One region of the Microbacterium sp. H37-C3 genome, then DNA from elsewhere that is predicted to be linked to it. Evidence: predicted binding sites of a transcription regulator. Region 1 holds the regulator's gene; the other holds the start of a gene.

What was found. The regulator HspR, encoded in region 1, represses chaperone genes until heat shock. The targets are predictions, from matches to a motif close to AAGTTGAGTCNNNNNGACTCAACTT.
Region 2: the regulator HspR is predicted to act here: its motif matches at 3,563-3,587, upstream of O1W71_RS07740 (Hsp20/alpha crystallin family protein).

Annotation. Positions count from the first base shown of each region.
Region 1 covers NZ_JAPVLR010000002.1:277,696-289,716, reverse strand. Annotated here, with positions in the region: gene O1W71_RS06400 (ATP-dependent Clp protease ATP-binding subunit) at 1-927, opposite strand, end outside; gene O1W71_RS06395 (helix-turn-helix domain-containing protein) at 992-1,990, opposite strand; gene O1W71_RS06390 (glycosyltransferase) at 2,252-3,358, opposite strand; gene O1W71_RS06385 (glycosyltransferase) at 3,361-4,509, opposite strand; gene O1W71_RS06380 (hypothetical protein) at 4,761-5,354, shown strand; gene O1W71_RS06375 (hypothetical protein) at 5,440-6,324, opposite strand; gene O1W71_RS06370 (heat shock protein transcriptional repressor HspR) at 6,498-6,947, opposite strand; gene O1W71_RS06365 (DnaJ C-terminal domain-containing protein) at 7,040-8,044, opposite strand; gene O1W71_RS06360 (nucleotide exchange factor GrpE) at 8,056-8,673, opposite strand; gene dnaK (molecular chaperone DnaK) at 8,676-10,544, opposite strand; gene O1W71_RS06350 (response regulator transcription factor) at 10,874-11,593, shown strand; gene O1W71_RS06345 (MFS transporter) at 11,707-12,021, shown strand, end outside.
Region 2 covers NZ_JAPVLR010000002.1:576,861-588,881, forward strand. Annotated here, with positions in the region: gene O1W71_RS07725 (FAD-binding protein) at 1-893, shown strand, start outside; gene O1W71_RS07730 (FUSC family protein) at 907-1,977, opposite strand; gene O1W71_RS07735 (L-serine ammonia-lyase) at 2,067-3,476, shown strand; gene O1W71_RS07740 (Hsp20/alpha crystallin family protein) at 3,627-4,052, shown strand; gene O1W71_RS07745 (HNH endonuclease signature motif containing protein) at 4,191-5,585, opposite strand; gene O1W71_RS07750 (MarR family winged helix-turn-helix transcriptional regulator) at 5,720-6,151, opposite strand; gene O1W71_RS07755 (DUF2207 domain-containing protein) at 6,187-7,986, shown strand; gene O1W71_RS07760 (hypothetical protein) at 8,287-8,619, shown strand; gene O1W71_RS07765 (sodium:calcium antiporter) at 8,643-9,707, opposite strand; gene O1W71_RS07770 (amidohydrolase) at 9,777-11,015, opposite strand; gene O1W71_RS07775 (VOC family protein) at 11,039-11,311, opposite strand; gene O1W71_RS07780 (hypothetical protein) at 11,398-11,526, shown strand; gene O1W71_RS07785 (lytic transglycosylase domain-containing protein) at 11,622-12,021, opposite strand, start outside.

The DNA.
Region 1 (12,021 bases):
CTTCTGCTGCTCGTCCTTCAGCGTCGCGCGCAAGGCGTCGAGACGCTCGCGCGAGGCGGCATCCTTCTCCTTCTTGAGCGCGAGCTCCTCGAGCTTCAGCCGGTCGACGTGTCGGCGCAGCTCGTCGATCTCGAGCGGCGCCGAGTCGATCTCCATGCGCAGGCGCGACGCGGCCTCATCGATCAGGTCGATCGCCTTGTCGGGCAGCTGGCGGGCTGGGATGTAGCGGTTCGAGAGGGATGCCGCGGCCACGAGCGCACCGTCCGAGATGGCGACCTTGTGGTGGGCCTCGTAGCGCTCCTTGAGCCCGCGGAGGATGGCGATGGTGTCCTCGACGCTCGGCTCGCCGACGTAGACCTGCTGGAAGCGGCGCTCGAGCGCGGCATCCTTCTCGATGAACTCGCGGTACTCGTCGAGGGTGGTCGCACCGATGAGGCGGAGCTCACCGCGGGCGAGCATGGGCTTGAGCATGTTGGATGCCGCGACCGAGCCTTCGCCGCCGCCCGCGCCCATGAGCACGTGCAGCTCGTCGATGAAGGTGATGATGCGGCCGTCGGACTCGGTGATCTCCTTGAGCACGCTCTTCAGGCGCTCCTCGAACTGACCGCGGTACATGGCGCCGGCCACGAGCGCGGAGATGTCGAGCGAGACGAGCTCTTTGTTCTTGAGGCTCTCGGCGACGTCGCCCGCGACGATGCGCTGAGCGAGGCCCTCGACGACAGCGGTCTTGCCGACGCCGGGCTCGCCGATGAGGACGGGGTTGTTCTTCGTGCGGCGGGTGAGCACCTGGCTGACGCGGCGGATCTCGCTGTCGCGCCCGATGACCGGGTCGAGCTTGCCCTGCCGGGCACGGTCGGTGAGGTTGATGCCGAACTGCTCGAGGGCGCTCTGCGCCTCCTCCTGTCCGGGCTGCTGTGTGGCGTTCATATCTCTCCTGAAATCTCTCGGCTCAAACTTGAGCCTGTGTGACTCAAGTTTATCACCGTGTCGTTCAGGACGCTACGGCCTCTGCCGCAGCCCCGGCCACCGACGCAGCCTCGGGCGTACAGGCGAAGCGGGCGCGGTACGCCGAGGGGCTGAGCCCGAGGGCTCGCGCGAAGTTCTGCCGCAGGACGGAGGCCGAGCCGAATCCACTGTCTGCCGCGATCTGGTCGAGCCCGAGGTCGGTCCGCTCGAGCAGCCGCTGCGCCCGCAGGATCCGCTGCCGCCCGAGCCACGCCGCCGGGGTCGTCCCGTAATCGGCCTTGAATCGGCGCGCGAACGTCCGCGGCGACATGTGCGCGCGCGACGCGAGCAGATCGACGGACAGATCGAGGTCGAGGTTCGCGATCATCCAGTCGGTGATGGGCGCGAGCGACAGCGATGCCGCCTCGGGGAGCGGACGCGCGATGAACTGGGCCTGCCCACCGTCGCGGAGGGGCGGCACGACCATCCGCCGGGCGATCGTGTTCGCCGCCTCGGCCCCGAGCTCGATGCGCAGCAGGTGCAGGCAGGCGTCGAGCCCCGCCGCTGTGCCCGCAGACGTGATGATCCGGTCCGACTGCACGTACAGCACGTCGGGGTCGACCTCGATGCGCGGGTACATCTGCGCCATGGTCTCGGCGTAGCGCCAGTGCGTCGTGGCGCGCTTGCCGTCGAGCACACCGGATGCCGCGACCACGAAGGCTCCGCTGCAGACGGTGAGCACCCATGCGCCGCGCTCGACCGCACGTCGGACGACCGCTGTGACACGTTCATCCACGGAGTCCCAGGTCTCGCGCGGGATGGGAGTGATCACGACCAGATCGGCCTCGTCGGCGAACCCGAGTCCCGCGTCGACGTTGAGCGAGAACGGGAGATTGGCGGGGACCACCCCGGGATCGGGTGCCACCACCCGGAAGTCCAAGTTCGGGATGCCCTCGTCACTGCGGTCGAGACCGAACGCCTCGCACGCGAGACCGAACTCGAAGGGCGCGAACCCGGGCTGGACGACGCAAGCGACCGTGTGCATGGCAGGATTCCTCCGAATACCGTCTCATCCGCCAGCATCGGCAGGATAACGCTCATCGTAGCGTTTCTGCCATGCCTTCCGACATCCTTCTTCTCGCACTCGTCCTCCTCGTGATCGCCGCCGTGACAGGCACGCTCGCGGTGGTCGCACGCGACGGCTACCGCCGCGTCCCCACCGATGCGACACGCGTGCCGCCGGCGGAGGAATCGGCGCCCACACACCGCGAGCGCGAGCGGTCACCGCGCCGGAGCGCGGTCGCCGTCAGCGGTCGCGGCGCGCGCGGGCGCGACGGGATGCCGCGAGCAGTCGCGACGCCGATTCCGCCCAGGTGAATCGGGAGATGTGCGCACGACCCGCCGCGACGAGCGCCGCTCGGGCGGCATCGTCATCGAGTGACTCGACGGCCGCGGCGAAGGCTCGCGGGTCGCGCGGCGGCACGTAGAGCGCGCCGTCGCCGCCGACCTCATGGAAGATCGCCATGTCGCTGACCACCGCGGGCACCCCGAGCGCCAGGGCTTCCGCGATCGGCAGCCCGTACCCCTCGTCGAGACTGAGCGTCGCGAGCATTCCCGCATCGGCGAGGAGCGCGGCGTACTCGGCATCCGTCACTCCGCCGTGGAAGATGATGCGGGCACCGGCGGGCGCGAGCTCCTCGAGCTCGGCGCGTCGACCGTCGGAGATCCGACTCAGCAGGTGCAGCGTGCGGCCGGGCAGCCACTGCATCGCGCGGACGAGCGTCTCGACGTTCTTGTAGGGCATGAACGAGCCCATGTAGACGATGTTCTGCGGCTTCGCAGCCCCGGGCATGGCCGTCGCGGGCGCCAGCTCGGCGAGACGCTGCGGAGCGTTGGGCAGCACCACCACCTCGCGCTTGGTCAGCTTGACGTCGGCGAACTGACGCTTGCTCGTCTCGCTGACCGTCGCGACGACGTCTGCGGCGTTCAGCGTCGCCCGCTGCGGCGCATACGAGAGGTGGAAGAGCCGCCAGCCCAAGCGCACGAACCACGGCAGATCGCGGGGCGGTGTGCGGTGCCGGTAGTAGATCGTGTCGTGCAGCGTGAGGATCAGCGCGAACCGCCGACCGAGGGCCCCGATCGTCTGCATCGGCGAGTAGACGACGTCGGGTCGGTGCCGGTTCAGCCGCAGCGCCGCGAACGGCTCGAGCATGGAGGTCGGCGCGTGCAGCGTGACGTGCGGCGCCCCTGCCGGGAGGAACGGCAGCTGCGCGGGGTCGTGCACGATGAACGTGACCTCGACACCCTCGGCGGGCGCCGCCGCGAACAGCGCGTGGGCGAGCTCATGGGAGAAGCGGCTGATGCCGTCGTGGAAATCGGTGCGGATGTAGCGCGCGTCGAAGAAGAGCCGCATCGTCAGGCGTCGAGCGGCTCGCCGCGGTAGAGCTTCTCGAAGGTGTCGAGAGTGCGCTCGATGTCGTGGATCTCGACGCCGTCGAGTGAGGCCTGCTGCATCCGCAGGTACTCCTCGGGAGAGGCGGTCAGCACGCGCCGCAGCTTGTCGGCGAGGTCGTCGACGTTGCCGGGCTCGAAGAGGTATCCGTTCACACCCGATTGGACGAGGTGCGGAAGGGCGACGGCATCCGCCGCCACGACGGGCAGGCCCGAGGCCATGGCCTCCATCGTCGCGATCGACTGCAGCTCGGCGATCGAGGCGATCGCGAAGACGTCGGCCCGCGTGTATGCCGCGCGGAGGTCGGCCTCGTCGGTGCGCCCATAGAACGTGACGCGGTCGGTGATGCCGAGCTGCTGCGCGGTCTGCTCGAGATTCCGACGCTGGTCGCCGCCGCCGACGATGTCGAAATGGACGTCCAGCTCGGGGGCGAGCTTGGCGACGGCCTTCAGGGTGACCTCGACGTGCTTCTCGGTCGTGAGGCGCCCGACGAACAGGATGCGGCGGTGCTCGCGCGGAGTCAGGTCGGGGGTGTAGTTGCGCTTGTCGATGCCGCAGCTGATCGGGATGACGCCCGAGATGTCGATTGTGTCCTCGAGGAACTGCGCGGCCTTGCGCGTCGGGGTGGTCACGGCGCGCGACATCAGGAACGTGCGCTTGGCGTCGTCCCAGCAGAGCTTGATGATGATCTTGTCGAGGAACGGCGGCAGCGTCGTGAAGTCGATGACGTTCTCGGCCATGACGTGGTTGGTCGCGACGACGGGGATGCCGCGCTTCTTCGCCTCGCGCGTGAGTCCGCGGCCGATGACGATGTGCGACTGGCTGTGGACGACGTCGGGCTTGACCGAGTCGAGCACGCGCCGGGCGTAGTGCTTCGAGCGCCAGGGCAGCACGAAACGCAGCCAGTCGTGCGGGTACCAGCGCCACCCGGGGAGGCGGTGGACGGTGAGGTCGGCGCCCTCGATGTTCTCGGTGAAGACTCCCGACTGCGAGTGCTTCACGCTGGGCGTCACGACGTGCACGTCGTGACCGCGGGCGGCGAGGCCGGCGGAGAGGCGTTCGGCGAAACGGGCGGCTCCGTTGACATCGGGGGCGAAGGTGTCGGCGCCCATCACGATGGTCAGGGGCGCGCGAGAACTCTCGGCGGGAACACCCTCGGTCGTCGTGGATTCGGTCACGGGTCAGGCCCAATCTGTACGGCGGCGTGCCGCCGGCTGTGGCCGACGCGGCGGCCCCGAGCTTACCCGAGCGGTATAGGGGCTCCCGGGAGGCGGCACGGCGTTGGGGGAAACCGGCTCGGGCCGCGTCGGGTGCTGCACGCGACGCCCCGCGCGCACCCAGGCGGCATCCCTAGGCTGGGGTCATGGCCCGACTCGAAGCCGATGCCGATCCCGCCCGCTGGGTTGCCGTCACCGAATCGTTCGGATTCTCCGGACGCAGCGCTCGCAAGCGCGCGATCGGGATGCTGCTGAGCCAGGCGAATGCCGCGACAGGAGCGGCGCCCCGCCCCGGTGGACGCTTCGCCGCGTGGGCCGCGAGCCAGGCGGTGCCGATGCTCATGCGGCGCGCGAACGGTCGGGTGCGGGCCTGGATGTGGAAGGCCGACCCCGAGCTGCTCGTCGTCCTCGCGCAGATTCAGGAGGCGACCCCGCAGGTGCGCACCGCGCGAGCGATGATGCCGATGGAGTACGACGACACCGAGGACTTCCGCTCCCCCTACCTCGGGGCGGGCGAGAAGCTCGTCATGACGCTGCCGCCTGACCCGCGGACTCCCCCGTTCGTCTCGTACACCTGGGACACGGGAACCCATCTCGTCACGCTGTCGGCCGTGTGCAGCGACCGCGAGCGCGTGGGGACGGTTCTGGAGGAGCTCGATCACCTCGCCCGCTCGCTCCGCGTCGTCGACGACCTGACCCTCGACGAGTCCGCCAACACGCTCCGCCTCCCCCCCGCCTGATCGCCGACCCGACGCAAAGCGTCGCCGATCACCGGCCGGAGCGACCTTTCGTGTCGGTTGGGCTCAGAGTTGCGGAGGGCGGGGGTCAGCGGGCCAACGCCTCGCGCGCGCGGAGGAGAATGGCTCGCCGCCGCGCACCGCGGTGGGTCCTGTTCACCCGGATGACGCGCCAGCCGAGGCGAGCGAGGTCGTCGAGGCGGTCGACGTCGCGGCCGTACTGCGCGTCGTCGAGCCGGTGCTGCTGACCGTCGTACTCCAGGAGCACGCGCCGCTCGACGTCGACGAGGTCGCCATAGGCCACGAAGCGCCCGGCCTCATCGCGGATGACCGCGTTGACCTCGAAGGTGGTCATTCCGAGGTCTTCGGCGTCAAGACGCAGCTCCGTCTCCGCAACCGAGTCGGTGCGTTCCCGGCAACGTTCGTACGCGAGTCGGAGCGCGCGTACGCCGCGCCGACCGGACCACTTCGTCACCGCTCCACGGAGCTGCTCGATCGACAAGACAGGATCATGCCTGCGCATGAGGGAGTCTGCCGCGATGACGAGCTCGCGTTCGTCCATGAGCTCGGCCGATTGGCACCAGGCGACGGCCGGGTGCGCGATCGGAACGGGTCCGAATCGCCACAGACTCGCCGCGGCAGCTTCGTGCCCGCGCACCCCGGCACCACGGGCACGCCCGAGCGGTCGCGGCGCTGCGACATCCACCTGCGCGCGCAGCCGCTCGGGGATCCAGCCGCCGACGAGAGCCACTGCCGTGGCATGACTGATGTGCTCGCCCGCGCGCAGTTTCGGCAGATAAGCGGTCACCAGCGCGCGCACGTCCGTCACGGGCGCACGCGAGCGGATGCTGTGGAAGGGCGCGGCCAGGTCGGCTGAACGGAGTCTGCCGCGCGTCACGCCGGTCGCGCGCGCCGTCCCGACCGAGAAGGCACCCGGCAGCGCCTCGGGGAGTTCAGCAGGAGTGCGTGCCACCCGTCCAGGCTGTCGGCCCCCCGCACCCACCCCGAGCTCTCCCCAGCCCGTTCGACATCCGATCTCCGTCGCCCCGCCTGTGCAGGACCCCCTGCGCACATCCCCGCCACACGCGCGAACCGACCCGAATGGTCGGTCCGCGCGTCGGATAACGCCCCTTTGCGTCGGGTCGGCTACGGCTGCGCGGACGCGGGCGGGTCGGACGGGCGGCGGTAGAGCACGACCTCGGTGGCCCGGCGCACGCGCGCACCGTGACGCAGGGTCACGACGGCACCCGTGGCGCCGGCGGCGAACACCCGCGCGCCGGGGCGCTGCTGCATCTCGTCGCGCAGACGCTGCTCGAGGTCCCGCACCTCGCGGCGGAGTCCCGCGACCTCGTTCTCGAGCTCCAGGATGCGTGCGATGGCAGGCAGGCTGATGCCTTCCGCCGACATCCGCGCCACTTCTCGCAGCTGCCGAATGTGGCGCAGCGAGTATCGACGCGACCCTCCCTGCGTGCGCCCGGGCACCACGAGGCCCAGCCGGTCGTACTGCCGGAGGGTCTGCGCGTGCATGGCCGCGAGCTCCGCCGCGGCCGCGATCGCGAAGATCGGGGCGTCCTCGTCGATGTCGTCTTCGGCCATGGTTGGTCACCTCCTGGGCGTCGTGAGTGTCACCCCGCGACCCGCCGCGTCCGCCCGTAGAAGGCCGGATGCGGCGGGTCGACACGGGTGTGTCAGCCGCGCGCCTTGTTCATCAGGTCGGCGCGGGGATTCTCGCGGGGCTCGACCTCCGCGAATCGTTCGAGGGCCGCTCGGGCCTCCTCGTCGAGGTGCGCGGGAACGGCGACCTGGACCTCGGCCAGCAGATCGCCCGTGCCCTTCGACGTGCTCACGCCGCGCCCCTTGACCCGCAGGACGCGGCCCGACGGGGTGCCGGGCGCGACCCGGAGCTTGACGGGGTCGCCGCCCAGCGTCGGCACCTCGATCGTGGCGCCGAGGGCGGCCTCGGTGAAGGTCACCGGGACCACCACGCGCAGGTTGAGTCCGTCTCGCGTGAAGACCGGGTGCGGCCGGACCGTGACGCTCACGACGATGTCACCCGATTCACCGCCGTCCGGCGACGGACGCCCGCGACCGCGGAGCCGGATCTTCTGCCCGTCCTTCACGCCCGCCGGAATCTTCACCTTGAACGGCTTGCCGTCCTCGCCCTGGAGCGTGACGGTGTCACCGCGGACCGCGGTGGCGAAGTCGAGCGTCGTCCGTGCGGTGACGTCCGCACCGCGCTGCGGGCCGCCGAAGCCCTGGAAGCCCCCGGTCGAGCGGCCGAAGCCGCCCGACCCGAAGCGGCTCGACCGCCCCGTCTGCTGGTTGAACATCGCGAAGATGTCGTCGAAGTCCGCGCCGCGGGCTCCGGCACCGCCTCGCGCACCCTGGTTGAAGGCGCTGAAGACGTCCTCGAAGCCACCGGCGCCCTGGCCACCCGCGGTGAAGCGGGCACTGCCCGACCCCATCGCCCGGATCTGGTCGTACTCCGCGCGCTGCTCCTTGTCGGAGAGCACGGAGTACGCCTCGCTGATCTCCTTGAACTTCGCCTCGGCCGCGGGGTCTCCCTGCGTCGAGTCGGGGTGGTACTTGCGCGCGAGCTTGCGGTAGGTCTTCTTCAGGTCGGTGTCGGAGACGTCTTTGGAGACGCCCAGCACCTTGTAGAAGTCCTTGTCGAACCAGTCCTGACTGGCCATGTCGTTGCCTCCTATTCGGCCGGCACGGCGACGACGACCTTCGCCGGACGCAGCTCGATGCTGCCGAGGCGGTAGCCGACCTCGACGACCTCGAGGATCGTCGGCTCGGCCGTGCCCGGGGTGGGCGCCTGGAAGATCGCCTCGTGCTGCTGCGGGTCGAACGCGTCGCCGGCGGCGCCGTAGGACTCGACGCCCAGTCGCGCCACCACCCCGCGGAGCTTGTCCGCGATCACCGCGAGCGGCGATCCCTCGACGAGGTCGCCGTGCTTGTCGGCACGGTCAAGGTCGTCGAGCACGGGCAGCAGGCCCTTCGCGACCGAGCCCTTGGCGCGCTCGATCTCAGCCTCGCGCTGGTCCTCGGTACGCCGACGGTAGTTGGCGTACTCGGCCTGCACCCGCTTGAGGTCGAGCAGCAGGTCGTGCTCTTCGGCGGGTGCTTCCGCGACGGCGGCCTCGTCGGACTGGGTCGCGCCGAGGATGTCGTCGATGGTCAGTTCGTCGTCCGCAGCCGCGGCATCCGATGCTCCGGGGGCCCCGTGCGCGTCGGGGCCGGACGCCTGGGCGTCCGACCCCTCCTCGCCGAGGACCTCGTCATCGCCGTGCGGCTCTTCGAAGTCCTTGTCGGTCATGATTACTTCTTGTCTTCCTCGTCTTCGACGACCTCGGCGTCGACGACGTCCTCATCGGATGCCGTCGCGCCGGCGTCGCCGGTCGGAGCGTCGGCCGGGGCGCCCTGCGCCTGGTCGGCCTGACCCTGCGCGTAGATGGCCTCGCCGAGCTTGCCCTGCGATGCGTTGAGCTTGTCGAACGCGGTCTTCACCGCGTCGTCGTCGTCGCCCGCGAGTGCGGTCTTCAGCGCGTCGACATCGCCCTGGACCTCGGACTTGACGTCCTCCGGGAGCTTGTCGGCGTTGTCGGCGATCAGCTTCTCGATCGAGTACGAGAGGGTCTCGGCCTGGTTGCGGACCTCGGCGGCCTCGCGGCGCTTCTTGTCCTCGGCCGCGTGCTCCTCGGCCTCGCGCACCATGCGCTCGATGTCGTCCTTGGGCAGCGACGAGCCGCCGGTGATCGTCATCGACTGCTCCTTGCCGGTGCCCTTGTCCTTCGCCGAGACGTGCACGATGCCGTTCGCGTCGATGTCGAAGGTGACCTCGACCTGCGGGATGCCGCGGGGCGCCGGTGCGATGCCGGTGAGCTCGAACGTGCCGAGCGGCTTGTTGTCGCGCGTGAAGTCGCGCTCACCCTGGAAGACCTGGATCGCGACCGACGGCTGGTTGTCGTCGGCGGTCGTGAAGGTCTCGCTGCGCTTGGTCGGGATGGCGGTGTTGCGCTCGATGAGCTTCGTCATGATGCCGCCCTTGGTCTCGATGCCGAGGCTCAGGGGGGTGACGTCGATGAGGAGGACATCCTTGCGCTCGCCCTTGAGGACACCGGCCTGCAGGGCGGCGCCGACGGCGACGACCTCGTCCGGGTTCACGCCCTTGTTGGGCTCCTTGCCGGCTTCCTTCTTCACGAGCTCCGAGACGGCGGGCATGCGGGTGGAACCACCCACGAGCACGACGTGGTCGATGTCGCCGACCTTGATGCCGGCCTCACGGATAACGTCCTCGAAGGGCTTCTTCGTGCGGTCGAGCAGGTCCTTGGTGAGGTCCTCGAACTTGGCACGCGAGAGCGTCTCGGACAGCGAGACGGGGCCCGAGTCGGTCAGCGAGAGGTACGGCAGGTTGATCGACGTCGACTGCGAGCTCGAGAGCTCCTTCTTCGCCTGCTCCGCAGCCTCCTTGAGGCGCTGCAGGGCGATCTTGTCGCCGGAGACGTCGACACCGGTCGTGTCCTTGAACTGCTTGATCAGGTACTCGACGATGCGCTGGTCCCAGTCGTCACCGCCGAGGCGGTTGTCACCGGCGGTGGCGCGCACCTGGATGGTCGAGAAGTCGTCGTCCTTGCCCACTTCGAGGAGCGAGACGTCGAAGGTTCCGCCACCGAGGTCGAAGACGAGGATGAGCTCGTCCTCCTTGCCCTTGTCGAGCCCGTAGGCCAGGGCGGCCGCAGTGGGCTCGTTGATGATGCGCAGGACGTTCAGGCCCGCGATCTCGCCGGCCTCCTTCGTCGCCTGACGCTCGGCGTCGTTGAAGTACGCGGGGACCGTGATGACGGCGTCGGTCACCGTGTCGCCGAGGTACTGCTCGGCGTCGCGCTTGAGCTTCTGGAGGATACGGGCCGAGATCTCCTGCGGCGTATACGCCTTGCCGTCGATCGCCTGGGTCTTCCAGTCGGTGCCCATGTGACGCTTGACCGAGGTCAGCGTGCGGTCGACGTTGGTGACGGCCTGCCGCTTGGCGGTCTCACCGACGAGTACCTCGCCGTCCTTGGTGAACGCGACGACCGAGGGGGTCGTACGGAGCCCTTCGGCGTTGGCGATGACCTTGGGCTCGCCGCCCTCGAGGACGGCCACGACGGAGTTCGTCGTGCCCAGGTCGATACCCACTGCACGTGCCATGAGTTGTCTCCTTACTTGCGGTTCTGATGGATCTGAAGTCTGCGGCGGCCCAACCTGAGCCGCGATGACTCAACTGTACTCCCGGCCCAAAATGGTGTCAAGCGAACTTGAGTCAAGGCGTATCAAGTTGCGTGTCGCGCCTCGCTGCACGATTTCGTGCGCCTGAGCCAAACCTGAGAAAGACTGAGGCGCGATCATCGGTTCCTCCCAGGGGCGCGCTATATGTTGAGTCCACCCATGACAAGAAGCGTGATCCCGAACTCGCCTCTCGTCGACCTCGGACCCGCAATGGGCGGTCGTCGAGCGTTGCGTCGCGCCCGGAGACGACCATGACCCGCACCGCTGTCGTGATCGAGGATGACGACGACCTCCGTAGCCTGCTCACCCAGACCCTCGAGCAGCACGGCTTCGCCGTACACGCTTTCGCAGACGGGCATGCCGGCGTCAACGCGGTGCGCGCCGTGCGTCCAGACCTGACCACCGTCGACGTCAAGCTCGACGGCATCGACGGGTTCGAGGCGGTCCGCCGCATCCGCGCCTTCTACGACGGATACGTGCTGATCATCAGTGCCGTCGACGACGAGACGGCGACCGTCGAGGGATTCCGCAGCGGCGCCGACGACTACGTCATCAAGCCCTGGCGCCCCTACGAGCTCCGGGCCCGCATCGACGCCCTCATGCGACGCCCGCGGACGCTCCAGGCGAACGAGGCGGCACCGGGCGCATGGCTCGAAGCCGGCGGCCTGCGACTGAGCCCCGGCTCGCGCCGCGTCGAGCTCGACGGACGCTCCCTCGATCTGACGCGTTCCGAGTTCGATGTCCTGCAGGCCCTGATGCAGCGTCCCGGTGACGTCGTCGAGAAAGCGTGGATCGCGCTCATGCTCCGACGGCAGAGCGGCGCGCACGGCGAGCACGTCAGCCCCCACGACCTTCACGCGGTCGAGGTCCACCTGATGAACCTGCGCCGCAAGCTCGGCGACGACGGCCGGACCGGCCGCTGGATCGAGACGGTGCGCGGCATCGGCTATCGGTTCGCGCGTCGCGACTGAAAAGGGCGTCGACCCCCTTCCCGACGGATACGCTGGCCCCGTCGCGATGACGCGACGTGACGCCGCCGGCCGGCGGCACCGAGTGTTCACGGAGAGGTTCTAGCGTGCCCGGCATGTCACCCGAGACCGATCCGCCCCGTGGGCCCAGCTCCCCGATGTCTTCCGCGCGCGGCGTGCCCGCGCCGCCGACCGCAGCCGACACGCAGGCGCTCGGACGCATCGCCGCCATGCAGGGTCGCGATGTCGACGAGCAGCCGGTCCCCCGGAAGGCCGTCGTCTCGTGGGCGCTGTGGGACTGGGCGACGCAGCCGTTCAACTCCGTCATCCTCACGTTCGTGTTCGCGTCGCTGTTCCTCGTGTCGGACTCGTTCCTTCCCGCCGACATCGCGGCACTGCCCGACACCGACCCGGTCAAGGAGGCGGCACTC
Region 2 (12,021 bases), 300 kb from region 1:
GCAACGGATCCCTCGCCACCGCCGTGCGAGCGCTGGAGTTCATCGGCCGGGGCGGCGAGCTCCGCACGGTCTCCGCGGGCGACGCCGACTTCGCCGGCAGTGTGGTCCACCTCGGCGCCCTCGGGCCGGTCGTCCGGCTGACGCTCGCGATCGAGCCGACGTATCAGGTGAGGCAGGACACCTACGCCGGCCTGACGTGGGATGACCTCTTCGAGCGATTCGACGAGGTGACGGCAGCCGGTTACAGCGTCAGTGTCTTCACACGCTGGAACACGCCCGACGTCGGCGAGGTGTGGGTCAAGGAGCGCCTCGACGACACCTCGGCTCCTGACATGCCGGAACGGGTGCTGAGCGCACGCCGGGTGACGGCGAAGGCGGACTCGCCGGCGGCCGACGGGGTCGACAACACGACCGAGCAGGGCGGCGTCCCGGGCGACTGGTGCGAGCGTCTGCCTCATTTCCGCATCGATGCGACGCCGTCCAACGGCGACGAGATCCAGACGGAGTACTGGGTCGACCGGGCTGTCGCCGTCGACGCCATCGCCGCCGTCCGCTCGATCGCCGACCGGGTAGAACCCGCCCTCCTCGTCACGGAGCTGCGCACCGTCGCCGCCGATGACCTCTGGCTCTCTCCCGGGTTCGGACGCGACAGCGTGTGCATCCATTTCACCTGGAAGAACGAGCCGGATGCGGTGCGCACGGCCATCTCGCACGTGGAGCGGGTGCTCGCCCCCTTCGATCCGCGCCCGCACTGGGGCAAGGTCTTCTCGATGCCCATCGGCGGATCGCTGCCGCACCTCGATGACTTCCGGGAGCTCGTGGCGCGCGTCGACCCGGCGGGGAAGTTCTCGGGCCCCTACCTCGAGCGGGTACTGGGCATCCCCGCGCGCTGACGTGCCCCGCGGCTCAGGTGAAGGGTCGCGAGGCGTCGATGATGCGGCTGAGGTCGACGGCGGTCCGCGTCCACGGTGAGATGCGCCCGTCGTTGCGGGCGGGAACCGTCTCGACGACGCGGGCGAGCGCCTTCTCGGCATCCTCGACCGTGGTCGCGGCGGCGGGGTCGCCCAGAGGGCGAGCCACGGCTCGGGCGGTCGCACGGACAGCCTCGGCGAGTGCGGCACGCGGGGGCGCGGCATCCGGTGTGAGGGGCAGCCCGTCGATGCCGTCGGCCAGCTCGATCGTCTGGCGGACGGTGTTCTCGAGGGCGCGCAATCGGCGGTTGTTCTCCGTCTCGATGCCCCGTCGGCGACGGGCGAGCGGATGCGCTTTGCGGCTGCGTGCGGCCTCGCGGACGTCGGTCGACACCGCGTCGAGGATCTCCTCGAGATAGCGCTGACCGGCATCGTCGGCCGGTTCGCCGTCGGCGATCGAGGTCGCGAGCATCTCGAGCCGGTCCGATACGGCGTCGCGCAGCTGCGACAGGCGTGTGGAAGCGCGGCGGAGGTAGAGGGGCGGAATGATGGCGAGATTGACGGCGACGCCGATGACGACGCCGAACGCCATCGTGACCAGGTACGACACCGAGAAGCCGCCCGCGTCGTTCGCCCCGAGCAGCAGTACGAACAGGGCGGCGATGGCGATCCAGTCTCGGCCGGTGCCGAGCGCCCGGATGCCGCCGACGGCGACGCCGACGCCGACGACGATCGCCACACCCACGATGCGGGGGCTGGGGCCCGACACGAACCACAGGCCCACCAGGCCGATCGCGATGCCGATCGCCAGGCCGCCGACCGCCTGCAGGCCGGCCTTGGCCGAGTCGGCGATCGTCGGATACATGCTCACGAGCACGCCGAGCGGTGCGTAGTAGGAGTACTCGTCGTGCGCGAAGGGTACGTACGGCGCGAGATACCAGGCGATCGCCGCGGCGAGGGCCGCCTTGCCGGCGAGCAGCAGACGAGAGAGCGCGAAGGCCTCGCCGCCCGCGGTCCGCGCCGCGGCTTTCAGCGAGACAAGGCGGGGATGGGGTAGGGCGGTCATCGATCGCGACGATAGGCGTACAGTGCGCCCGACAGCAGCCCCTTGACGCCGCCGGGCCCGTACGGCAGATGCTGGCGTAGCCTGGGCGAGTGAGCGCTTACGTCTCGGCGTTCGAGCTGTTCTCCATCGGTGTAGGACCCTCGAGCTCCCACACGGTCGGCCCGTTGCGTGCTGCCCGTGCTTTCGTCGTCAGGCTGGAGGCCGCGGGGCGGCTTCCCGAGGTCGCACGTGTCGGCTGCGTGCTGTACGGGTCGCTCGGAGCGACCGGGATCGGGCACGGCACGCCCGACGCCGTGGTCGCAGGGCTACAGGGTCATGCGCCCGAGACTGTCGATCCCGACGTGGTTCGCGGCGCGTGGACCGAATGGGTCGACGGGTCGCCCCTGGTGCTCGCGGGGTGGCACGCGGTGCCGTTCTCGCGGAGCGACGTGACCTTCGAACCGCGGACGCGGCTTCCGGAGCATCCCAACGCGATGACCCTGAGCGCGTGGGACGCCGCGGGCGATCTCGTCGCGTCGGAAACGTATCTCTCGGTCGGGGGTGGCTTCATCCGACGCGCAGGCGAAGCCGCCGAGGCGGGCGGGCGGCGCGGAGGTTCGGGCGCTGTCGTCTGGCCGTATCGGTTCAGCACCGCGGCGGAGCTGCTCGAGCTGTGCGAGCGCGAGCAGATGAGCATCGCCGGCCTGGCGCGCCGCAACGAGGAGGCACTCCGACCCGAGGCCGAGGTCGCTGCCGGCCTCGACGCGATCTGGGATGCCATGGCGGGGTGCGTCGAGGCGGGGCTTCGAGCCGACGGCACCTTGCCGGGGATGCTGCGCGTGCGGCGCCGGGCGGGGGCGATGCGGGCGCAGCTCGAACAGGCGGAGGCGGCCGGCGGGCGTGAGCTGCCGGGGGAGTGGCTCGGTGCTTTCGCGCTCGCCGTCAACGAGGAGAACGCGTCGGGTGGACGCGTGGTCACCGCGCCCACCAACGGTGCCGCAGGAATCCTTCCGGCGGTGGCTATGTGCTGGTGGCGGTTCGCGGCGGAGTCGCGGCTCGCGTCGGAGGATCTGGATCGGCGCCGCGGCATCAGGCGGTTCCTGTTGACCGCGACGGCTCTGGGGTCGCTGTTCAAGGCGAACGCGTCCATCTCCGGTGCGGAGGGTGGCTGCCAGGCCGAGGTCGGATCTGCGTGCGCGATGGCGGCGGGAGGCCTGACGGCGGTCATGGGCGGCAACAGCGCGCAGATCGAGAATGCGGCGGAGATCGCGATGGAGCACCACCTCGGGCTCACGTGCGACCCGGTCGGTGGCCTCGTGCAGATCCCGTGCATCGAGCGCAACGCGATCGCGGCATCGACGGCGGTCACCGCGGCGCGACTCGCGTTGCGGGGTGACGGGCAGCATTACGTGTCGCTGGATGCCGTCGTCGAGACGATGCGCCAGACCGGGATCGACATGTCGCACAAGTACAAGGAGACGAGCGAGGGCGGTCTCGCCGTGAACGTCGTCGAGTGCTGAGAGGCCCTCTCGCGCCCCGTCTTCGGGGCGCTGTTCGCTGTGCGAGAACCCTTGGCACTCGATGGGGGAGAGTGCTAATCTGGATGCAGTTGAGCCGAGACGGCTCAACTTTCAGATCTCAACACGAAGCATCAGAGAAGGGAAAGATCGATGGCTACTTATGACCCGTTCCGCGACCTCGACCGCATCGCCTCGAGCCTCTTCGACACGCGCCGCGGCCCCCGTCGCATGCCGATGGACCTCTACCGTGACGGCGACCACTACGTGATGACCGCCGACCTGCCCGGCATCGACCCGGGCTCGGTCGACATCGACGTCGACGGCCAGCTGCTGACCATCCGCGCCGAGCGAACGCTCGCGAGCGGTGACGGAGTGAAGTGGATCACGCGCGAGCGTGAAGCCGCGAGCTTCCTGCGTCAGCTGAACCTCGGCCAGGGTGTCGACACGGAAGGCATCGCCGCGACCTACAACAACGGCGTCCTGACCGTGACCATCCCGGTCAGCGAGAAGGCCAAGCCGCGCAAGGTCGAGGTCACGACCGACGCAGCCGCGCCGGTGGTGCCGATCGAGAACTGATCGCGCAGATCCGCGTTCGCACGACGGGCGGCCGCAGCTCTTTCGGGGGCGGCGGCCGCCCCTTCGCGTATATCCCCCAGCGCCCGCGACCGATTCGAAGGTGCGCGATGCGCGCGCCCGACTGCGTGGCTGCAGCCCTCAGAAGGGTGGCGGTTCGTCCGCCGGCGGTCCGCCGCGTGTCGCATCCGGTGGCGGGTCCGTGGTGGCGATGGTGAAGCAGACGGCCGGTATGGGGACGTCTTCGCGGTAGACCCGGCCGAGGGGTGAGGTCCATTCGAGGACCCCGCCACCGACCTGCCGAACCTCCCACTTCGTGAACTGCTTCATCGAGTGGTGTCGCTGGCACAGGTGGGCGAGGTTGAAGATGTGGGTGTGCCCGCCGAGGGCGTGGTCGATGGTGTGGTCGAGCTCGCAGCGGATCGCGGCTCTGCGGCATCCGGGGAACCGGCAGTGCTGATCCCGGGCCATCAGGAGTTTCTTCATCGAAGCCGTGGGCCGGTAGGCGTCGATCTCGACCGGGGTGCGGGTGACCGGGTCGATGAACAACCGGTCCCACTCCGACACCTGCCCCGCGAGCTGCCGCACGGTCTCGGCATCAACGAGCCCGGCCCCGACTGCTTCGGCGGGGTTCTCGTCACGCCCCATTAACGTCTCCGCCGTGACCGCGACCTGAACGCGCGCCCGGATCGCCCCGAGCCCACCGGCCCGATCGGTCCCATACGTCGGATCGACGACCGGCGCCCCGCCGAGCACCAGGTCGCCCAGGATGTCGGCGCGCAGCTGATCCATCGTCCGCGTGTCGGCGGGCTCAGCCGCCTCCGCAGCATCCGCCGCCCCCGCGGCATCCGCTCCCCCCTCCGGACCAGTCGCGACCCGCGCGTCCTTCACCGACTGCCCCATCTGCGTGAGTCGGTCGAGCATCCCCGCGGCGATGACCGTCGGAAGGTTCGCGACGAGATTCGACATCCCATCCGACCCGTGGAACACCCGCACGCACCGCTCCGCCGCCGCGGCCTTGTGCCGCTCCGTGAACGTCTGCGTATGCAACCGGGCCGCCAACGCGTCCAGCGCACCCCGCACCCGCGACGGCACATCCCGCTCGCACACCGCGATCGCGGCCTCCGCGAACGACCCCCGGACCTCCGCAGGCACTCCCGCGCCGACCCGCACGACCACATCCACGTGTCCGCGTTCGATCCGCCGCTGCACCCACGCCTCGAACACCGCGGGGTAGTCGTCGATGACGGTCATCGCGTGGTCGATCTCGCCCTGCAGCCGCCGGTCCGTCAACCGCGCCATGCCCGCTGCTTCGGCCGCGACCGACCGCAAGTCCATGTTCGACGCCATACCCCGCACCCCGTCGCGGCGCGCGTCGTGCAGGGCGGCATGACCCAGGTCGGCCAGCGCCCGGGTGCGAGCGATGTCAGCGGCGTGAGAGAGGTCAAGGGCCTCCGCGTATCTCGCAAAAGCGAGCGCTTGCGACGGCGTGACGTCGTCGCGTCGCGCCTCGCCACCCCCGTCACTCGCCGTCATGTTCCCATTGTGACAGCGGGGTACGACATCCGAGTCGAACCTATGTTCGGTTGTCGAAAGTCGGGGCACCGTTCCGCCTGGGGAGGAAACGACCCCGAGCGACACCGCGCGACCGGCTCCGGTCCGCGCGGTCGTCAGGACAGACGTCGCAGCTTCGTCGTCAGCTGCTCGAGCTGCTCGAGCTCTTCGGTCGACAGCACCGACATGCGTTCGGCGATGGAGCGGCCGTGGGCGGCGGCGAGTCGACGAAACGCCGACAGCCCCTCCGGCGTCGCCGTGAGCATTGCGCCGCGGCCATCCGTCGGGTCGCCGCACTTGGTGATGAGGCCGCGCGCGACCATCCGATCGACCAGGCGCGAGACGCTCGGCTGGCTGATGAGCATGTTCGCGGTGACGTCTCGCAGGCGAGCGCGATGGCCCGTGCCTCGCGCGACCGTCAGGAGCACGTCGTACTCGGCCTGGGTCAGCTCATCGCCGGCGAAGTCATTGCTGATGTCGTCGAAGATCTCGTGCTGCGCGCGGAAGAGACTCTCCCACGCGGCAACGGCGCGACGACGATCGTTCATGGCGACAACTTTACTGCCCGCCTAAGCTGGTCGGCATGATGCGTCGCGCCCGGGCGGCACTCGCGATCGGGGTCCTCGTGCTGATCACGGGCCTTTTCGGGCTGGCGGTCCCTGCCGTGGCATCCGCCGACGAATCCGCCGATCTCGACGCCTTCGTCTTCGATTCGCTCGCCGTGGACTACACCCTCAGTCGCGACGAGGACGGCACGGCCAGGATGCGGGTCGTCGAGACCTTCGTCGCCGATTTCCCCCCGTCCGATCAGAACCGGGGCATGCGCCGCCTTCTGCCCGAGACCTACAACGGGCAGCCGCTGCATCCGGAACTCCTCTCGGTCACCGACGAGAACGGCGATGCCCGTCCCGTCGAGACCGACAGCGAAGACGGCACCCTCGGCGTCCTGACGCGCGGGCCCGAGTACCTGCACGGGCCGAACACCTTCGTCTTCACCTACGACCTCGAGAATGTCGTGTGGGACTTCCCGGACACCGGGCTCGAGTTCTACTGGGACGTCAACGGCACCGACTGGAATCAGCCGTTCCGGCAGGTGACGGCCACCTTGCGGGTCGACCCCGCTATCGCGGACGCCCTCGCCGGCCGGCAGGCCTGCTATGTCGGCGAGCAGGACAGCACCACGCCGTGTCCTGAGATCGTCGCCTCACCGGACGGAACCGCGGTCACCGCCTCGGCGACCGACCTCGCGCCGCACGAGACGCTCACTTTCGCCGTCGGGTTCGAGGAGGGCACGTTCGAGGTGTACGACACCGGGTTCCTGGCGTCGCCGCTCGGATGGCTCCAGTCCGGGTCGACGGCGCTGCTCGCCGGCGCCACCGGCTGGGCGCTGCGCAATCGCCGGCGGTACCTCCGCGACGAGCCCGGGCGCCCGACGGTCATCGCCGAGTACGCGCTACCGCGCCGCATCGATGCGATCGACGCGGCGGTGCTGTTGCAGAAGACGTCGAAGGCGATTCCCGCCGAGGTCCTCGAGCTGGCACTGGTGGGCGCCATCCGCATCGTCGACGATGGGAAGAGCCGCTGGGGACGTGCGAAGCTGCAGGCGGAGCTCGTCGATCCTCGGGCCGCCGACGAGAACGGGCGCAGACTCCTGCGCGGCATGTTCCCGCATCACCGTCGTGGCGAGGTCTACCGCTTCGGCTCCTCCGACACCCGGCTGTCCACCGAGACCCAGCGGGCGCTGAAGATGGCCAAAGACAGTCTCCGCGGTCGCGGCATGTACAAGCCCGTGCCGGCGGGAGCGCGTGGCTGGCCCGTCGCCGCATGGGCCCTCGCGGCGAGTCTGGTCATCCTGTTCGGTGCGCTCGCGCTGAACGCTTACGTCCACCCCGCACTGCCCATCGTCGGCATCGTTCTGGCGGCGGCGTCGTTCCTGGTGGTCGTCTTCGCGGTCGCCGGTGAGCCGCTGTCGGACACGGGGGCGGAGATCCGCGACCACCTGCGCGGGCTCGACCTCTTCATCCGGTGGGCCGAAGCCGACCGCATCCGGATGCTGCAATCGCCGACCGGCGCTGAGCGCGAGCCGGTCGCAACGGACGACCCCCGGGAGATGCTCCGGATCTACGAGCGGCTGCTGCCGTACGCCGTGCTGTTCGGCCGCGAGAAGGAGTGGGCTGCGCACCTGACGGCGCTCTACGGCGACGCGGGCATCGCGACGCCGGGGTGGTACGTGGGAACGGCGGCGTTCGATGCGTCGTCGTTCGCGGCAGGCATCGGCACGCTGTCGTCGGCGGCATCGTCGTCGTCGTCGACCTCGGGCGGGTCGAGCGGGGGCGGGTCTGCCGGCGGGGGAGGCGGCGGAGGAGGTGGTGGCGGCGCCTGACGCGTCGTCACGCGCGGTCGTCACGCGCGGTCGGCTCTCGCGGCCGGAAAGCAGTTGAGGGTCCGACCGAAGAGGCATTCGGTCGGACCCTCGTCCCTTTGCACCAAGAGTTTCCTGCAATCACATGCCGGTGGCTGCCACAGCAAAACAGCTACCGTGCGAGCACTCTATAACGGCGAGGTAACGACGAGCAAGGGTTTTCCCGTTATCTTTTCGTAATCATCGGGAACGCTGAGCCGGCACCTCGACGACATCCGGTTTTCGGCCTCCGCAGTGCCTCGGGTCTGTCAGGATGAGCGCGTGCACGCCCACGGCCGAGACACCGCCAGCGGACCCTTCGTGGTCACGCTCGTCGTCGACCTGCCGATCGCCAAGCCCGATGCCCTCGAAACGATCGCCTTCGTATCGGACGGGGCGATCGAGAACGCGGGTACGGCCTTCCCGCGCGTCGGGCTGGGCCGGGACGTGTGGGCCGAGGTGCAGATCCCGAAGTTCGCCGACCCGCCGCCGCTCGCCGTCGACGTCTGCTCGGACGTGTCCTGGGATGTCGCGGCGACAGAGGCCGCGCGGTTGGCCGATGCGCTGCGGCGGGTCGGATGGTCGGTGCGGTCGCCGCGCTCCGACGAGGTCTGAGTCGCCCGCCCGTCGCGGTCCGGTCACGCGGCGACGGCGAAGAGCCCCGCGATCCCCGCGCCGTAGAGAACGAGCACGGTCAGCGAGTCGACACCCATCCCGGCGATCCGCTTCGCCGGCCGGAAGATGAGTCCGACGACGTAGACGAGCGTCAGCAGCGCGGCCAGCGCGGTGAGGTAGATGTCGGCTCCATTCGCCTGCGGCAGCACCGCCTGGCCCGAGATCAGGGTGGCCACGAGGAACAGCACGGGCAGGAACGCATTGCCGCCGAAGATGTCGCTCATCGCGAGATTGTCGTCGCCCTGACGGATGGCCTGCAGCCCCGTGGAGATCTCCGGCAGCGCGGTCGCGAGCGCGAGGATGGTCGCGCCGAACAGCACACCCGACAGGCCGATCTCGTCGGCGATGGCGTCGCCGACCCGCTCGAGCACGACACCGGCTCCGAGCGTCGCGAGCGCGGAGACCGCGAAGATCGCGACGACCGCCCCGGTGCTCATCGAGTGATGCGGATGCCGCGGCTTGGCGCGCCGGTGCCCCGGGGTGTGTTCACTCGCACCCGGCGACGTGCCGTTCTCGTGCCAGGGAAGGTGCTTGCCGGCGCGCTGCACGAGGAAGAGCCCGGCGAGCCACAGCGCCGCGATGAGCACGACATCGGGGGTGACACGTGCGACGACGAGGTCGCTGGGAAGCTGGCTCCCCGCCATCACGACCGCGAGCACGGCGACCACGATCACGGCTTCGAGCACGAGGGCGAGGGATGCGGCGCGATAGGTCAGCGGCCTGACCCCGCGACCGCGCTTGCCGAACAGGTCGAGGATCACCAGCACCACGGTCTGCAGCGCGATGCCACCCAGGATGTTGCCCACGGCGACTTCGAGGTTGCCCGCGATGGCGGCACTGACGGTGATGGCGATCTCGGGCAGGTTCGTGGCCACAGCGAGCACGATCAGCCCGCCGAACGCGCTGCCGATGTGCCAGCGATCGTCGATGACGTCGGTCGACTTCGAGAGCTGGATTCCGGCCACCCACACCGCGGCGGCGGCAGCGGCGAAGACCAGGAGGAGCAGCCAGAGGGGCAGGTTCGACATCCCCTCAGTGCACACCCGAACCGGCGCGACGGCTTACCGCTTGCGTTCGCGGCCGGAATGGACTCCGGCTCAGCGGAGCCAGCTGGACCGGCCGAACCGCTCCCACCGCTCGACGATGTGCACATCGCCGTCGTCCGTGGTCTCGAGCACCGTGGTGCCGCCGATGACGACGTGCTCGACTCGCGACTCCACCGCGAGCGGGTCGCCCGACCACAGGACGAGATCGCCGTCGCGACCGGCCTCGAGCGCGCCGACGCGGTCGTCGAGCCGCAGGATGCTGGCCGGGTTCGTCGTGAGCGCCTGCAACGCGACATCCGCCGGGAGGCCCTCGCGCACGGCGAGGATCGCCTGCAGACGGATCTGGTCGATCGGCACCACCGGGTGATCGGTCGTGATGGCGACGGTGACGCCGGCCTCGGCGATCAGGGCGAGCGCCCCGATCGCCCGGTCGCGCAGCTCGACCTTCGAGCGCGAGGTGAGCATCGGCCCGAAGATGACGGGGATGCCCTTCTCGGCCAGGACGTCCGCGATTTTGTGGCCTTCGGTGCCGTGGTTCACGACGAGCCGGTAGCCGAACTCCTCGGCGAGCCGGATCGCGGTGACGATGTCGTCGTGACGGTGGCTGTGCTGATCCCACAGCAGCGTGCCGTCGAGCACCTGAGCCAGCGTCTCCTTTCCAAGGTCGCGCTCGAACGGCTCGCCCTTGGCCGCCGCGGCATCCCGCTTCGCGACGTAGTTCTGGGCGCCGACGAAGGCGTCGCGCAACACGGACGCGACGCCCAGGCGGGTCGAGGGCGTCTGCTTCTTGTCGCCGTAGACGCGCTTGGGGTTCTCGCCGAGGGCGGACTTCACCGACACGTTCTCGGCGATCACCTGCTCGTCGACGGTGCGCCCGCCCCACGTCTTGATGGCGACGGTGCGTCCGCCGATCGGGTTGCCCGACCCCGGCTTGATCACGACGGAGGTGACGCCGCCGCGCAGGGCGTCGCGGAACCCGACCTCATCGATGTCGATGCCGTCGAGCGCGCGGAAGCGGGCGCCGTTGGGGTCGGTCATCTCGTTGGTGTCGTTGCCCGACCAGCCCTCGCCGTCCTCGTGGACTCCGAGGTGGCCGTGGGCCTCGACGAACCCGGGCAGAACCCAGCGCCCCGCGGCATCCACGATCTCGGCGCCGTCGGGCACGGGCGTCTCGGCCCCGCCGACGGCGGTGATCACGCCGTCCGTGACGATCACCGTCCCGCTCTCGATGACGGGCGCGGACACGGGGACGATGCGGCCGTTCACGACGGCGAGGATGCGGGGGGCCATGCCCTCGACCCTATGCCGGACGATCACGGGAGGCAGAACTCGTTGCCTTCGGGGTCTCGCATCTGCCAATACCGCTCGGGCCAGGGGCCCCACTGCTGTTCCACCAGCCGCACGACGCTCGCCCCGAGCCCGACGAGACGATCCTTCCCGGCATCCACGGCCTCGGCCGTCGCGCGGAGAGCACCGTCGACGGGTGCGACCGACACGTCGACGTGCAGGCGGTTGCGCCCCCGCTTCGAGCCGGTGACCTCCTCGTCGCGACCGACGGTACTCCCGCCCTTCGACAGTGGGTACACCCGGTATCGCCGGACGGCAACGGGGCTGACCGCTTGCGGGCGACGTCGTAGCGTGAGCCACTCACGAACTGCAGGGAGGAACCACCATGAGCCTCAATGGAAACGTGCCCTTCGTCGCACCCGGTGAGATGCCCATCGACCCGATCGAGGAAGCTCCGACGCTCGAGGTCACGGCTGAGGACCCCCTCGACGAGGACCCCCTCGACGAGGACTGACCCCGCTCCGGAACGGCGAAAGCGCACGTCCGCACGGTCTCCGCGTGAGCGGACCGAGCGGACGTGCGCTTTCGCGAACCGTCAGCGAGCGGTGATCAGTACCAGCCGACCGACTGCGAGTGGCCCCAGGCGCCGCAGGGCGAGCCGTAGCGGCCGGAGATGTAGCCGAGGCCCCAGCGAACCTGGGTGACGGCGTTGGTCTGCCAGTCGCCACCGGCCGAAGCCATCTTGCTGCCCGGAAGCGCCTGCGGGATGCCGTACGCGCCGCTGCCGCTGTTGTAGGCCTGGTAGTTCCAGCCCGACTCCTTGTTCCAGAGCGAGACGAGGCACGAGAACTGGTCCTGGCCCCAGCCGAACTCGCCGAGCATGTTGCTCGCGGCCTGCTGCGCGGCGCCGGGGGAGTTGTCCCCCGTCGAAGCGACCGCCGAAGCAGCGGGCGCGGACGACGACGACGAGGACGACGAGCGCGAGCCGCTCGAACGCTGGGCTGCGGCT